One region of the Methylomonas stagni genome, then DNA from elsewhere that is predicted to be linked to it. Evidence: riboswitches for the same ligand, from Rfam matches in the RefSeq annotation. Region 1 holds a riboswitch; each other region holds the start of a gene.
What was found. Region 1 has a riboswitch for cyclic di-GMP ahead of ACP4CD_RS09955 (VPLPA-CTERM sorting domain-containing protein). Riboswitches for the same ligand answer to the same signal wherever they lie in the genome.

Region 2: linked by a shared signal. The riboswitch ahead of ACP4CD_RS12240 (hypothetical protein) and the one ahead of ACP4CD_RS09955 (VPLPA-CTERM sorting domain-containing protein) in region 1 are both predicted to bind cyclic di-GMP.
Region 3: linked by a shared signal. The riboswitch ahead of ACP4CD_RS05085 (hypothetical protein) and the one ahead of ACP4CD_RS09955 (VPLPA-CTERM sorting domain-containing protein) in region 1 are both predicted to bind cyclic di-GMP.

Annotation. Positions count from the first base shown of each region.
Region 1 covers NZ_CP189557.1:2,158,601-2,163,892, reverse strand. The annotation lists gene ACP4CD_RS09965 (ArsI/CadI family heavy metal resistance metalloenzyme) at 6-449, shown strand; gene arsB (ACR3 family arsenite efflux transporter) at 474-1,532, shown strand; cyclic di-GMP riboswitch class I at 2,430-2,553, shown strand; gene ACP4CD_RS09955 (VPLPA-CTERM sorting domain-containing protein) at 2,592-3,353, shown strand; gene ACP4CD_RS09950 (hypothetical protein) at 3,418-5,025, shown strand.
Region 2 covers NZ_CP189557.1:2,645,035-2,650,326, reverse strand. The annotation lists gene ACP4CD_RS12255 (amino acid adenylation domain-containing protein) at 1-922, shown strand, start outside; gene ACP4CD_RS12250 (hypothetical protein) at 924-1,232, shown strand; gene ACP4CD_RS12245 (ABC transporter permease) at 1,310-1,930, shown strand; cyclic di-GMP riboswitch class I at 2,363-2,439, shown strand; gene ACP4CD_RS12240 (hypothetical protein) at 2,540-3,310, shown strand; gene ACP4CD_RS12235 (VPLPA-CTERM sorting domain-containing protein) at 3,445-4,230, shown strand; gene ACP4CD_RS12230 (hypothetical protein) at 4,259-5,119, shown strand; gene ACP4CD_RS12225 (hypothetical protein) at 5,119-5,292, shown strand, end outside.
Region 3 covers NZ_CP189557.1:1,068,913-1,074,204, reverse strand. The annotation lists gene ACP4CD_RS05100 (hypothetical protein) at 1-384, opposite strand, end outside; gene ACP4CD_RS05095 (VPLPA-CTERM sorting domain-containing protein) at 381-1,235, opposite strand; gene ACP4CD_RS05090 (hypothetical protein) at 1,228-2,064, opposite strand; gene ACP4CD_RS05085 (hypothetical protein) at 2,150-2,920, opposite strand; cyclic di-GMP riboswitch class I at 3,030-3,109, opposite strand; gene ACP4CD_RS05080 (TonB-dependent siderophore receptor) at 3,177-5,292, opposite strand, start outside.

The sequences.
Region 1 (5,292 bases):
GCCTTATGAAACGTTTCCATATTCACCTTGCCGTCGACGATCTGCAACGGAACATCGAATTTTACAGCGCGCTGTTCCAAGCCGAACCCAGCGTCGTCCACGACGACTACGCCAAATGGATGCTGGACGATCCGCGCATCAACTTCGCGATCTCCAACCGGGGCCGAGCAGCGGGCGTGGATCATCTCGGCATTCAAGTCGAATCGGAGCAGGCCTTGACCGAAATTCAGCAGGTGCTGCAACAAGCGGCGTTGCCCGTCATCGAGCAAAAACAGGCCGCCTGCTGCTACACCGAGTCGGACAAATACTGGACGGTCGATCCGCAAGGCGTCCCCTGGGAAGCTTTTCATTCGTTGAAAAGCATTCCGATATTCGGTAAAGACGCCGATTTGCCGACCGATAGCGCTGCGAGTTGCTGCGGTCCTTCGTCGAATTGCAGCCCTATCTGATCGAACAGTTCGAGGTTTTCCACGATGAATTTGCCAATCTGCCCGCAGCCGCGCTTGTCGTTTTTGGACCGCTTCCTAACCTTGTGGATATTTCTCGCGATGTTGCTGGGTGTGGGCATCGGCTTTGCGTTTCCGGAACAGGTGAATCGCCTGAACACCCAGGCTTCGGTCGGCACCACCAACGTCCCGATTGCGATCGGTTTGATTCTGATGATGTATCCGCCGCTGGCGAAAGTGCGTTACGAGGAACTCGGCGACGTGTTTCGTAACGGCCGGGTGTTGGCGCTGTCGCTGGTGCAAAACTGGCTGATCGGTCCGCTGTTGATGTTCGGCTTGGCGATCGGATTTTTAGCCGACTATCCGGAATACATGACCGGCTTGATCCTGATTGGCCTGGCCCGTTGCATTGCGATGGTGATCGTCTGGAACGAACTGGCGCGCGGCGATAACGACTACTGCGCCGGGCTAGTGGCCTTTAACAGTGTGTTTCAAGTGCTGTTTTTCGGGGTTTATGCCTGGTTGTTCGTCACCGTGTTGCCGCCGCTGTTCGGTTCGCCGGGCAGTTTGGTGGCGGTGACGATCGCCGATATTGCCCAAAGCGTGTTTATTTATCTGGGGATTCCGTTTATCGGCGGCTTCGCGACGCGTTGGCTGTTGGTCAGAGCCAATGGCAAGGACTGGTACCAGCAGCGCTTCGTACCCAAAATCAGCCCGCTGACGCTGATCGCGTTACTGTTTACGATCGTGACGATGTTCTCGTTGAAGGGCGAATTGATCGTGCAATTGCCGCTGGACGTGTTGCGTATCGCGTTACCGCTGCTGATTTATTTCGTCGCGATGTTTCTGGTCAGTTTCGCGATGGGCAAACTGATCGGCGCCGACTACGGCCAAACCACGACATTGGCCTTTACCGCCGCCAGCAACAACTTCGAATTGGCGATCGCGGTGGCGGTGGCGGTGTTCGGCATCGACAGCGGCGCAGCTTTCGCGGCGGTGATTGGGCCGCTGATCGAAGTGCCGGTCATGGTCGGCTTGGTGAACGTCGCGTTCGCGATTCAAAAGCGCTGGTTTGTTGGGCGCTAGTCCCGGCAGGCTTCGGCGTTCTCGCCAGCACCGGCTTTTTCGAACGATCGATCCCCCTGGAACCTCGGTTTCGGTCAATTTCTCGCAATTCGGCGTCAGCCGCCGCATGCCCTCTACATCCGGCCCTATTTCTCACTGGTGTTTCTCGGGCTGAGCTCGTCTAAGCCCGGACCGGCGTGCCCTTCGACAGGGCGAACGATATTACAAGAGCCGGGTTAATAGGTCCCGCTCCGGCGGGGAAGCACAAACACGCCATTCCCAATGCCACGGGCATCCTGACTTTGCAAGCTATAGTTTTCCCGTTTGGGAAACTCCGGTAGGCGGCGTTTTAGCGGCGACCGAGTGTTTAGCCGCGAATCGCCGATAACTGCGGTTAGCGCGTTTGCAACGCCGGGCAAAGTCAGTCCATCAGTGCTTGGTCCCCGCGACAGCGTCTAACGATTAGCACAGTTGCCCTCTCGCCGATATTCGTTTCCGGCCAATGTTAAGTCCTCCAATCGTTGGGCGGGCGGCCGATGCCGCACGCCAAATTCGACAGTCCATGTCGGATGCGCCCAATTTAGCCTGTTAGGTACGCGGTCCGTGGCGGCAACGATTCGCCCTTGAAAAACAACGTGCTGCGGCATTCGGCGATGTTTCGGCGTATCACGCATGTAATACATTTCACGATTCTTTAACAGAGCTGTAACGGAAACTTATTGATTTGTTTGGAATAATTCGCCGCAACTGAGATGGCAGGGAGCCGCGGATCTTGGTTGATGCGGAATTACAGGGAACAGGGAAGACCAGCGAAGGGAGCGGCAAGAGGAAGAAGGTAGGGAGTAGGTTGCAATACGGACACATGGTAGCGGGGATAGCGACACCACTCGAGGTGTTAGAAGTTTAGTGAGCAGGTAAGCGTGTAAAAGCCAAACTCGCCGCGAGGCGGGGACGGAAAGTTTCAGGTCTTGGCTTGGGTCGGTCGCCGGGGATGGCGGCGGGCGGTAGGAAGCCGACAAGCCAAGACGGCTGGGCTGTCACCTTATGTATTTTTTAAATCTTAAACATAAGGAAACCATTATGAAATCTTTAAACAAAGCCTTGTTGGCGGCGGCGATGTTTGCTGCCACCGGCGCGGCGAATGCGTCTATCAACAACACTAGCGCGGCTACGGTCGAAGCGTATTTGTCGGTATACGACAAAAGCCAAACCTTGACGTTCACGCTGGATTTGGGCGTGTTGATGAGCGATCTGATCGCCAACGTCGCCAACGACAGTTATACGCTGAGCTACAACCTGGCCGACAACGATATGTGGAACACTTTTGCCAGCGGTATGGACGCTTCGCAAACCAAGTTCGCGGTTGCCGTCGGTTACGGTTCCAAGCAGATGATTACCGGTATGGTCGAGATCCCCAAATTCACGAATTTGACTGTGTCGGCAAACACCGGAACGGCAATTAAAAATCACGCGAATGAAATTAACGGTGGACAAGTTGCGGATAACCCCGGTGCTACCGCAGCCGACTATGCGGCCAATCTGAGTTCGTTGGTGTACGACTCCGATACCCCGAAAACCGGGCAGCACAACCAATTCAACACCATCTTCACCGCAGTCAGCTTGGCTCAAGCCAATATAGCCTACGGCACCTCCGGCGATTTCTGGTACTACAACGGCATTCAGCCTCACACTCTGGCCGCCGGTAAATGGACCCTGGCCGGCGATCTGCTGACCTACGCTCCGGTCCAAGCCAATGTGCCGCTGCCGGCCGCGGTTTGGATGTTCGGCGCCGGCCTGATGGGCATGTTGCGCGCGACCCGCCGTAAATACGCCGCCGCGTAAGCGGTATTCGGAGCGGCGTTGGCGCCGCTCCGGTTTTCACGATTGATAACTCGAGGAACTACCCATGAAAAACTTAGTATTAGGCACCGCGATCAGTGCCTTGCTGGCCGCATCAGGTGTGCAAGCCGCCACCATCAATGATCCGATTCCGGTCGACGGCAATAACCTGCCGATCATCGACGCCAGCCAAACCAACGTGTTGTATCTGTCCGGCGCCTCCGCGGCGGTCAACTTTATCGAAAAGCTGATCACCGATTCATCGGTACCGGCCGCCGATAAAGTCTGCGACACCACTAAAAAAGTTTGGAAATACAAAGACAGCCTGACCGGTTCCGACCAAAACGCTTATTTGTGCACCCGCGCTACTACCAACAGCAATGTACCGACCAACAAGCCTTACATCTTGGTCTACAAACGCAGCGCCGGCGGTTCCGCGTTCGGCGTTAGCCCTATCATCGCCGAAGCCAACGGCGATACCGCCAATGCTACGATCGAGTTTTTGAAAATCAGCTCGGCTTGCACCTCCAACACCTTGCCGGTCGCCGGTTCGACGCTGGGCTTGATCACCTGCCCTTACGACTTGGCCGATGCTAGCAAATACAGCACCCACATCTCCGACTTCGGCATTTCCGACGTCGATCCGGGGCAATTTACCGGAAACAACGCCCCAACCGGCTATCTGAATGTGACTTCCGACGATGTCGCTAAATTGACCGTGAAAAGCGCTTCGGCGGTGACCTTCGGCGTGCCGGTCACCAAAAAACTGTATTTTGCATTGCAAGCCGCTCAAATCGCCAACGGTTCCTTGGCGGGCTGCGCGGTCGGTGCCGAAACCGAGGCCTGCATGCCTAGCCTGAGTTCGGCGCAAATCGCATCGATTCATGCCGGCAGCTGGGCGGACTGGAATCAATTGAAAGTGACCGGTTCCACCGGTTTGTACGATTGGGTCCAAGCTAATGCCGCAGCTTATTTGCCGGGTTCTTCGTTGTTGCACACCTGCCGCCGCGAAAACGGTTCCGGTACCCAGGCCCAATCCAACATTAAATTCCTGCACGATCCTTGCACCGAAGCGGCAGTCGCTACTTCACCGGCCGCAGACGCAGTGTCCTTGGGTTTCAGTGAAGGCGACGGCTATCCGATGATCCACGAGAACAACACCTCGGGTTCGGTCGGCAACTGCTTGGACGAGCTGAACGACGGCAGCAACGCCGCCAACGGTTTCAATAACACCTACGGTGTGCGCTGGGCGGTCGGTATCCAGTCTCTGGAGAAAAAGACCGCCGTATCCAGCAACTTCCGTTTTGTTAAAGTCGATGGCGTGGCGCCGACCCTGGCTAACGTGGTCAACGGCAAATACAAGGACTGGGCGGAAAACACTTTCCAATATTGGACCGACCACTTTTCCGACGCCAACCTGAAAAAACTGACCAACGCGATCATTACTTCAGCCGGCGCGCCGGAAGTGATGGCGGCGCTGAATGCCGGTTTCACCCACACCTTTACCGCTACTCCAGGTGCATTCTTGGCCGTACCGACCAGCTTTGCTCCCGAAGCCAACGGTGCGTTTAACGCCAGCCGTCCGGTCAATCCATACAGTCATGCGACAGCAGCCGCATCGACTAATGCCTGCCGCGCACCAACCATTTACAACAACGGCGATGCCAAACTGTAATGGTTGATTAGGGGCAATCCCGAACCAGGTCAGGGACGACCGCCTTAAAAAGTGACCGGGGCAGTCGCGGCAACGCGGCTGACCCGGCCGCTTTTTCGGTTTTAACGCGATTGCCATTTTCGGGGCGACGCGGTCGATTCGTAGCAGGCCGGTTGCCGGTGCGAATGCCCGCCGCGCGTCACCGGTTTGTCATAAAAGCTTAACCTGGGCTACCTAAAATGGCGGCTCGCAGGCCTTCATAACGAAGGCCGTTTAGGTTTCATCGGA
Region 2 (5,292 bases), 490 kb from region 1:
AACGCTAGCCGCGCCGCCGCTTGCCGAGCCTGGCGCGACCGCTAGCCTGCTGAGCGTTAGGGGGCTGGAGAAGCATTACGGAAAAGTCACGGCGGTCGCCGGCGTCAGCTTTGAATTGCAAGCCGGGACGTGTTTCGGCTTGCTGGGTCCGAACGGCGCCGGCAAGACCTCCACGCTGGAAATGATGGAGGGCATACTCAAGCCCAGCAAAGGCGAGATCTTGTTTCGCGGCGAGCCTATCGACCGGCGTTATAGCCAACATATCGGCATTCAGTTTCAGCATACGGCCTTGCCGGACACCCTGACGGTCAAGGAATCCCTGCAACTGTTTCAAAAGCTGTATCCGCGCGGTTTGCCGCTGGAAGAGATTATCGAAGCCTGTGCCTTGCAAGACTATATCAATCGCGATTCCCGCAAATTGTCCGGCGGTCAGCGGCAACGCTTGTTGCTGGGCATCGCCTTGATCAACGATCCCGACATTTTGTTTCTGGACGAACCGACCACCGGCCTGGACCCGCAATCGCGCCACAACTTTTGGAGCTTGATTCGGGAGATTAAAACGCGCGGCAAGACCATTGTGCTGACCACGCATTACATGGAGGAAGCGGAGCAGCTTTGCGACGAAATCGCCATCATGGATCAAGGCCGGATTATCGTCCAGGACACGCCACAGAATCTATTGCGGGAGCATTTCGACGGCGTACTGATCCGTTTACCGAGTGCCAGCGGCCTGGCGGACATTCCGGGTTTGCCGTTCGCGGTGACTGCCGGCGCCGAAACGGTCGAGTTCGTCACCGCCAATGTGGAAGCGGCGATCGCCCAATTGACGCGCTTGCATGTCTCGCTGGAAGGCTTGACGGTCGCCACGCCGAATCTGGAAAACCTGTTTCTTAAATTAACCGGCCACTCCTTGAGAAGTTGAGATGAAGCATTTTTTGGCATTGCTAAAAGCCCGCAATATCGAATTGATCCGCGACAAAGCCACCTGGATCTGGAATTTCGTGTTTCCGGTGATTTTGATCGTCGGCATAGCGGCGATATTCGACGATCAGGACAGCGCGCTGTTTAAAGTGGGCGTGACCGGCGAGGCTAATTCGCAGATTACCGCGTTTAAGACCACCCAATATCTGCAATTCATCGACTACCCGGAACTGGATAAGGCGTTAGCCAAACTGCAGCATCATCAACTGGATATGGTGGTGCAAGGGGGGCGGAAAACGGCTATTGGATAAACGACAGTTCCGGGCAGGGCTATCTGCTGGAAAAAGTCCTGCTGGCTGGCGATCGAGCCGCCACCTGGAAAAAGCAAGTGGTTTCCGGGCGGCGGGTACGCTACCTCGATTGGGTTTTGCCCGGCATTTTAGCCATCAACATCATGCACGGCAGTTTGTTCGGAGTCGGATTTACGATCGTCAGGTATCGCAAAAGCGGCGTGCTTAAACGCTTGAAAGCCTCGCCGGTCAACGCTTTTGAGTTCCTGTCGGCGCAAGTCGTCAGCCGGCTGGGGCTGTTGATGCTGGCGGTCGTGCTGCAATTTGTCGCGATGAACGTCTTGTTCGACTTTTTAGTGCAGGGGGCTTATGCCTTGTTGGCGCTGATAGCGGTACTCGGTTCGGTAACTTTGATCAGTCTAGGTTTGTTGATGGCGAGCCGGACCGGTAGCGAGGAGTTGGCCTTGGGCATCCTGAACCTGCTGACCTTGCCGATGATACTGCTGTCCGGGGTTTGGTTTTCGCTGGAAGGCGCACCGGCGCTGTTGCAGAACCTGACGCTGATTTTCCCGCTAACCCACATGCTGCAAGCGGCTCGCGCGGTCATGATCGACGGCGCCGGTTTGGCCGAGATAGCACCGGCGTTGATGAGCCTGGCCGCGATGACGCTGTTGTTTCTAACGACCGCCGCGCTGCGGTTTAAATGGGTGGAAGATTGAGGAGCGGTCAATCCATGGAGGTCCGTGCGACTCACCGGGAGCTGGCGCATTCCGCCCGTTGATTCGACGTGGCTTAGGTTTCGAGATACGTGGAGTTGTCACAAATACCGGCGAATCGTTTGAATAGGTGATTTCACGCAGTTGCTGAGGCAAATCACGTGGTTTGGGTTTGTTTGGCCGTCGGTAAAAATGTTAGTCGTTGTAAAACAATGGCTTTTTAATTGGCCTGGTCTTTGCTGTTAGATCAGCAACTCGGGAAATGACGATAGGTTTATGTCGGCGGGTTTGCGTTTCGCGACGCTCTCTCTAAGCCAGTATCGTTGGGTTTCGAGCCTTGGCGGCTGCCGAATGACGGCATCTTGCGCCGTTCGGAAAAGCCGCCGGAAATCTAGGAAAACCTCGCTCAAGGATTCGGGCGATGCCGCACGGAAGCGGCAATTTCGCCACATCCGCCGCGAGGCGGAGCCGGAAAGCCACGGGTCTTGGAATAAGACGGCCGGGTTGCCTTCGAACTTTGGGCTCTGCAATGGGATGTGACGCGCTTCCATCCGTATCGGGGCCTGGATTTTGCCCATTAAATCAATCTTAGATCGTTTTGTAAGGAAAACAATGAACCTATTAAACAAACACAGTTTGAAAGCGGCCTATGCCGGCGTTCTGGCAATCAGCGTATTCGGCGGCGGTCTGTTAACGGCAGGCGATGCCAACGCGGCCCTCGTTAGCGGCGTCGCGAATATGACCATCGACAATTCCGCATTTACCTCGGCTGTTGGCGGTTCCGAAGGTTGGTATATCGCCAATTTTTGGGACGAGAGTTATAACGCAACGCCGATCGATCTGGACACGACCGGCGGTGTTGCTCTCAGTCAGACCGAGACCTTCAGCGTTTCGTTGCCGGTGAACGCCAATGGCACCACCATCAGCTACGGCGCGAGAAAGCAGGAGGCCACGACGATGGATGCCAGCAACACGGCGGCAGGCCAAATCGGCTTGAGCGGTGCATTTCGGATGGAACCCGCCGGTGGCGGCTCCTACCTGAACCCTGGTGATTTTTACCTGAAAAAAGCCAGTGGGACGTGGAATATCTTTACCTACAGCGCCGGTTTTAGTAGCCCCGCGCAAGATCCAGCCTTGTTCCGCTTGGTGAATGCCACCGAGTCGGTCAACGGTAATGGCGAATTATCGCTAAGCGGCGATTTGTATCTTTCCACTTTGGGTTACTCCTGGAATTTGCTGTTTAACGGCAGCACATCGGTCAAAGTGGGTACCTTCAATCTGGCGCCCGCCGCAGTGCCGCTGCCGGCCGGCGTGTGGTTGTTCGGGAGCGGATTGGTCGGCCTGTTAGGCGCCTCCAGAGGTAAATCGGGCTTATCCGCCTAAGCCTTACCAGACCGCTCATCCTTCCGTCGCAAAAGGCTGCGGGGCGCTTTGCTTTCCGTTAACGGTCGGGGGTAGAGCCCGAACTTGGCCGGTAAGCGACTTATTAGAAACCCAATTTTTTTCAAGGAATACGCATGAAATTTCTATACCTGATCGTGCTGTCGTTAACCCTTGCCGCGACATCCGCGCACGGCGCTACCGTATCCGGCGGTTCGCTGATTATCAATATCGATCGAGACGCTTTCGAGAACGGTATCGATCTAGATAGGACCGCTGCGCCATCCATATACGTCGAGGAATACTACGACGCTTCGCTGGCCTCAAAAACCTTTGAAGAGTTGCGCGATTACAATACGCCCGTCGATCTGACCGATTACGCGGCGAACGAAATTCCGGCCACCGGATTGAAATTTACCGTCAATGGTGCCCATGTGGCCGACAACCCGTCGGGTCGGCACAATAGCGCCACTGCCTTCACGTTCGACCCCAACGACATTACCGGCACCGCGTCGGGCTCTATCGGCCTGGCCGGCGGCCTGCGCTATCGAGTGGATGTCGCGCCCCCCACTAACCGGGTATTAATGGGCGACATGACGCTGACCTATAATCCCGCGGAAGCGCTAAAAACGCCGGAAAGTTCGGATTGGGTCATTTACAACACCCTCGGCTTTAAAGCGGTGGCTTTCGAGTTGTTTAACGTGGTTTCCGAGATCAACGGAAACGTGCTGTCTTTGAGCGGCGAGTTGGGTTACGGTTGGGGATTCGATCATCTTGGGGCCGGTCCGGCCCGCAATGCTAATGCGCGCATCGGTACCTTCAGCTTTCAAACCTCCGTGGTCCCGCTGCCGGCCGCCGTCTGGATGTTTATGACCGGCTTAATCGGCATGGGCGTGAGCGGTTTTCGCAACCGATCCGCTTGATCGGGATATCAGTTAACAGGAGGTTTCGATGACATGCCATCGCCTTGAAACATCAAAATACTTGACCGCGGTTTCGACGGTTTTCGCGCTGGTCGCCGGCGGATTCGTTACGCAGGCCGATGCCGCGTTGTTAAACGCGAATTCCGGAGGCACCTTCACGATGAATCTGGACCGCGATGCTTTAGCGCTCTCCAACTTCGGCTCGTTGACCCAGCCGGGATACTTTCTGGCGCAATATTTCGACACCATCGAGTCCGACTACACGGTTCGCACCGATTCGTCGTTTTACTTCAATAATCCGACGCGTGTCGAAATTCCAGCCGTGAACTTGGTACACGACATCACCCCCGTCAGTGCCAGCAACCCCAGCGGTCAGCTTTCCGGCCGCAACGTCCAAGCCACGACGCCGGACTTCTCGATCGATTCGGACACCTTGGCGGGTACCGGCACGATGGGCATGACCGGCGTCGAGATGTTTCGAGGAAGCTTTTCCGGCACCTTGCTGAACGGCGATTACTCGCTGAAATACGACCCGGAGGCGCGGCAGACCATGTGGGATGCCTTTGGCGTTTCGGGCACGCCGGGCGGCTGGTATTTGCAGAATAACGTTTCGTTTAGCGCGGTGGCTTACGAATTGGCTAATTTGCGGTTGCAGTACAGCAGTGCCGGCGATTGGATGCTCAGCGGCGATTTATTACTGTCCCCCGAAAACGCGTTCTTTTTGAAAAATACCGTCTTGGCCGATTTGGGGGATTTTTGTTTAGGCGTGGGTGCCTATAGCGGTTGCGGCCAAGTGGCCGCCGTTCCATTGCCTTCGGCGGTTTGGTTCTTCGCTTCGGGGATTGCCGGTATCGGTATCAACGGCTATCGCCGATTCAGGAGGGCGTGATGGACGTTCGCCTAGGTCGCGCCGCGCCGTTGCCGCGAGGGATTTCCGCCCATTGCTTGGGCTTGAGCGTGTTAGCGGTCTGCGGCGCGATGCCGGAAAGCGCCGCTGCGCAATCGCTGTTTCCGTACGGACCGTATTCGAGCATTCAAATGAATGTGGACCCGACCGGCGAT
Region 3 (5,292 bases), 1.1 Mb from region 1:
GTGGAGGTTTTGATAGTAGAAATCGCCGGCCGAATCGACGTCCACCATGATATTGGTGCGCTGTTCGCCCGGCGTGACAACGCCGGGGAAATGCCAGGATAGCCCACCGTCGTCGCTGTAAGCCCAACCACCTTGGCGGTTACCGGACGCGACCGTCGCAAACTGCTTCCAGCCGGCGACCAATCGTTTGGGGTTATTCGGGTCTTGGGCGATGGTCGGCTCGTGCGCGGCGTCGCCGGTAACATTGCGGCCGCCGGCATCGACGTTCATTTGCACACTAACGAACTGTTGGTAAGTCACGGCGTTTGCATTCGCCAGCGGCGCTTGCGCGCCCAGCAGCAGCAAGCACGCGGCCGCGATCGGATCGAGACGGCCGCCGGTCATCGTTTGACTCCACGCCGGCGGATGCCGGTCAAGCCAATCAATCCCGTGCCGAACAACCAAAACGCCGCCGGCACCGGCACGGCGGCCACTTGACCGCAACCGGCGAAACTGCCGACACCCAAACAAAAGTCACCGACATCGGCTTGGCGGGTACCGCCTAAAAAATCGGCATTCTCCGGGCTCATCAACAAGTCGCCGCTCAATTGCCAGTTATTAGCGTCGGCGATTATCAGACTCAAATTCGCCAAATCGAACAACACCATGCTAAAGCTGATGTTGTTTTGCAGGTACCAGCCGCCCGGTGTGCCGGCCTGTCCCAAGTCGTCCCAAGCGGCTTGCCGGTTGGCGACGCTGTAACGCAAGCTGAAGTCGCCAGTCACCAGCGAACCGTTGTAGTTGCCGCGAAACAATTCCACGCCGGTCATGCCCAGGCTACCTGTTCCGGTCAGAGTTTCGCTATCGATGGCGAAATTGGGCGTCGTCGCTTTTACGTAGCGATTTTGGGCCTGACCACTCGGATTGGCGACACTGATGGGCGTGATGTCGTGAACCAGATTCACCGCCGGAATTTCGGTTCTGCTGGTATTGCCGAGATAGAAGTAGGAATCGCTGAACTGGGTGTAGTCGGATTGCGTCGTGTCGAAGTAAGCGACCAGAAACTCACCCGGCGCGCTGGAGCTGCCGCCCACCAGCACCGCCAAGGCCTCTCGGTCGTATTGGGTCGTAAACGTGCCGCCCAAGTTGGCGTGCAGCGCGGTTGCGTTGGCCAGCGCCGGCATGCCGGCGCTCAACGCGGCTATCGCCGCCGCGCTATACCAGCGCGCTACTGACTGCTCGATGCGCTTAAACATGGCTAGCCTCCGAACCGAATATGGTCATTCGGCGGCCCTTGCCACCCAGAACCGCCAAGCCAGTGCCGAACAACCAAATGGCACCGGGTAGCGGAACCGCGCTCACTTGACCGCATCCGGCAAAGCTGCCCGTGCCTAAACAAAAGTCGCCGACATCGGTCAGTGCGCTGCCCAGCAGCATGCCGGCATTTTCCGGCGACATCGCCAGCTCGCCGCTAAATTGCCAGTTATCGGCATCAATCCAGCTAGTACTTAGGTTTATGAAGTCGTAAATCGCCATCGTGAAATAAATATTGTTGTCCAGATACCAACCGCTGCCACCATGGTTTTGGCGAGCGGCATCGAAACGTACCGCGAAATCACCGTTGACCAAGCCGGCGCCGTTGGGTGGGTAGTTTGGCGCGAAGAAGCCTTGGACGCCCGCCAAACCGACTTGACCGGCGGTGCCGCCGGCCAGATTTTCGGTATCGATGTGAAAGTCGGCCGACGTGGCTTGTTGAAAGCGTTGCGCGGCTTGACCGGCAATATCGCCGCCGATCGCGGTAATCGCGAAGGTTTGGTTCAGCGCCGGAATTTCGGCGGTAGCGACTTGGCCGACCAGGGCGCCGCCACTAGTGGCGGGATCGGTCGGGTCGGCCGCCACCGCGTCCCAATATGTGCTGAGGTAATAGCCACCAGCGTAAGGTGCCAGCGCGACAGTGTCCAGATTCATCGTAAACGTGCCGGAGTTCGGCGCGTTTAGAACCAAGGCCATCGCATTCGGCGACAGCGCCAACGCGGCAACCAAGGGTAGCCCGAGGCGGATTCGGTAAAAAGGCAAAATAGGCATCGCGATTCCTGTAAAAAACGGTGAGCAAGCGCCGCGCCGGCACAATCTGTCGCGGCGCTCTGATCGAACCAGCAAAAAGGTTGGCTTAAACCGCAAGGTTCTTACGGCGCGTCGCACCGACCAAGCCAATCAGACCACTACCGAACAACCAGACGGCGGTCGGCACGGGTACCGCCGCCGGAAGGTTCATCGAGAGGCTGCCGACGACCGTATCGGTGGCGGAAATCCCCAGGAACGATCCCCAGGTCAGGCCGAACGGGCTGGGATACTTATTGCTGCCGCTTCCAAAAATCAGGTCACCGCTCAAAGTCAGTTCGCCGCCGGCGTTCACGGTTTCGCTGGCATTGGTCAGTTGCAAAAAGGTGGTGCCCGAGAAAAATTGGTCGTAAGTCACCAGATTCCACACGCCACCGATTTTTTGCAGACGAAAATCGTAAGGTGTTAATGAGCCGCTACTGGTGCCGGGTACCGACATGCGCATGCCGCCGCTGAGACCGATTTGGCCACTGGCGGTGTTACCGACCTCCATCGTGGTCGCTTGTAGCGTGCGGTTGACGGCGGCGTAACTGACCGTCGTAAGATTGGTGTTAATCGCTAGCGTCATGTCGATGGCCGATGCAATGCCGCCGACGGTATCGGCGGTAATGGCGATCTGGTTGTAGCTGGCATCAAAGAAGCTATCGATCCGCCAACCACCGGTGACGGCGGCTAACGCCGCGTTGTCGATTGAAATGCCGACGCTGCCGGTAACGAGCGCGGCTTCAGCGCTGGCAGGCGCGAGAAATCCGCCCAACATCGCGATGGAAAGAGCACCGGCGGTGGCTAGTTGCAATCGGTAACTGTGTTTTTGTGTCATGGCATGTCCTTAAAGGGTCGAAATAATGAAAATGTCTGGCCGCAAGGCGCACGTTTCCCGTAACGCCGGACCGAGTTTTCGGTCCGGCGCTGGAAGCGAACATGGCAGTACGGGCAACCCGGCGGTCTTTTGGTCCAAAGATCCGTGGTTTTCCGGCTCCGTCTCGCGGCGGATGTGGCGTTTTTGCCGCCGGTCCCGGCGGCTTCACTCTAGTTCCTTAAGTGATCCGTCCTTTAGCTCCGTGTGTTCAGGCGACCTAATAGCGGTACGCGATGTTGAAATACAGTTCGGTATCCGCGCCGGGTGCGACCCGGCCGTCGAAATAATCGAAAGGTCGATAATAATGTTCGCCGCTAAGGTTTTTGACGGTGGCCGCCAATTTCCATGCCGACGTTTCGTACCCCAGACTGGCGTCCACACAGTGGTAGCCGGAGGTCTTGAAGCGGTTGTCCTTGGATAAATAGGCGCCCGCGCTTAAATTCACGCCAACCCCGATTCGCCAACCGGGCAGTAAGGAGGCCGGCAGTTGGTAATTCAACCACAGCCGCCCGGCCTGGTCGGGCACCTGAGGCAAACGGTTACCGGCCGGAACGCCGGCTTTATCGTCCTGGTAGCGCGCCAACGTGTACGCATAATTGCCAAGCAAATCCAGCCCTTCCGATAACCGCCAATTCAAGTCCGCTTCCACGCCCTCGGCGCGTTGACCGCCGGAGGCGGTCGAGCGTAGCAAGGTGTCGTTCCCATCGGTTACCGCTACCCGTTCGCGGTCGATTCGGAATACGGCAAATTGACCGCGCCAGATACCGTCGATATCGAATTTCAAACCGGTCTCGACGTGGCGCGCCAATTCCGGCAACGGCGTATCGGCAAACTCGACGAAGGGCTGGCCGCGCATACCTTCGCTGTAACCGGCAAACCAGGTCCAGGCTGAACCGATGTCGACGGCGACGCCCAACCGGGGCAACCATTTCTCGGTGTCGGTGCTGTTCGAGCGGCCGCTCGCGGTGTTTCGAAAATCGATGGCCACCTTCCCTCTACGCAAGCCGGCCAGCAAATGTAGCCGATTGTAAAAACTGCCCTGCCATTGCAGATAGCCGCCGTAGGTCAGATTACCGATAAACTGGTTTGGCTGCGCCGGTTCGGGGACGGCATACCTTAACCCGAAGTTGGGTTGGGCAAGATCCACCAAACCGGTATTCGCCAAATCGGCGCCGACGAAGCCAATATCGTCGAGTTCGCCGCGGTCGGCACCGATGACCAACGTGTGCTCGCTGTTTTCCGAGGCGAACTTTCCGGTCAGATAGCCGAGCACGCTGAACTCGCGTTGGCCTTGATACAACTCGGCGTTAACCAGCCCCCATGCCGACGCTCCCAATGCGCTCAGCGGCCGATCGGCTATAAAGCCATCGTCGCCGAATAGCGTTTGCACCCGCTGATCGAAACTGGCTCGAGACACCCGGCTTTTCAGCGTGATCGTCCAGTGCTTATCCCAACGATGCTCGAACTCGCCCCAAATCGCTTGGCTGTCCGAACGGCTTTGGGGCGCATCGGCCGGGCCGATAAAGCTGTCCGGTGGGAGCCGAAACCGGCCGGCTAAGGTGCCGGTGGCCGGCAAGCCTTGATACTCGGTTTGCCGCCAATGCGACAATTTCCCGCGCAAGGTAAGCTTGTTACGATGGTTGTCGGTGAAGGTCAGGGCCGGATTCAAGTTGTAACGCTGGGTCTCGACCGCATCGACGCGGTTGCCGGCATCGGTAAATTCACCGGTCATCCGCAGCCAAACCCGGCTATGCAAAGGCTGATTGATATCGAAATTCGGTTGAAAGTAGTCGTGAGATCCCGTTCGGAAGCCGAATTCGCCGAAAGCCTCGGGTCGAGCTTGCTTGGAAATCAAATTCACGACACCGCCGACCGGGGCGCCCGAGCCGCCGGCGTAGAGCAGGGCGTTGCTGCCCTTGAGCACTTCCAGGCTGGCAACGTTAATCGTGCTTTCCCGGTCGCCGGGATTGTAATACTGGGTAAAGCCGTCCAGCAGTTGCTCGGAGGGAAAGCCGCGAATGAGCGTCCCTTCCAGGACCGGCGAATACAAGGGATTGCGCGCCACCACGCCGCTGACGTTGCTTAAGGCCTCGCTAACCGTGACGGCTTGCTGGTCGTCCAGCAGGTCGCGGGTGACGCTGGCGACCGTTTGCGGAATCCGTCGCACCGGCGTGTCGGTCAATGTGGCGCTCTGCATTTGGTCGAGGGTATACGAGGCGACATCGTCGGCCGGTTCGGCAATCGGTTTGCCGATGACCGTGACTGGCGGCAACGCAACCGGAGCCCGTTGCGGGTTAGGGCTGCGCTCCCCGGCCTCGAGCGTGACCGTACGG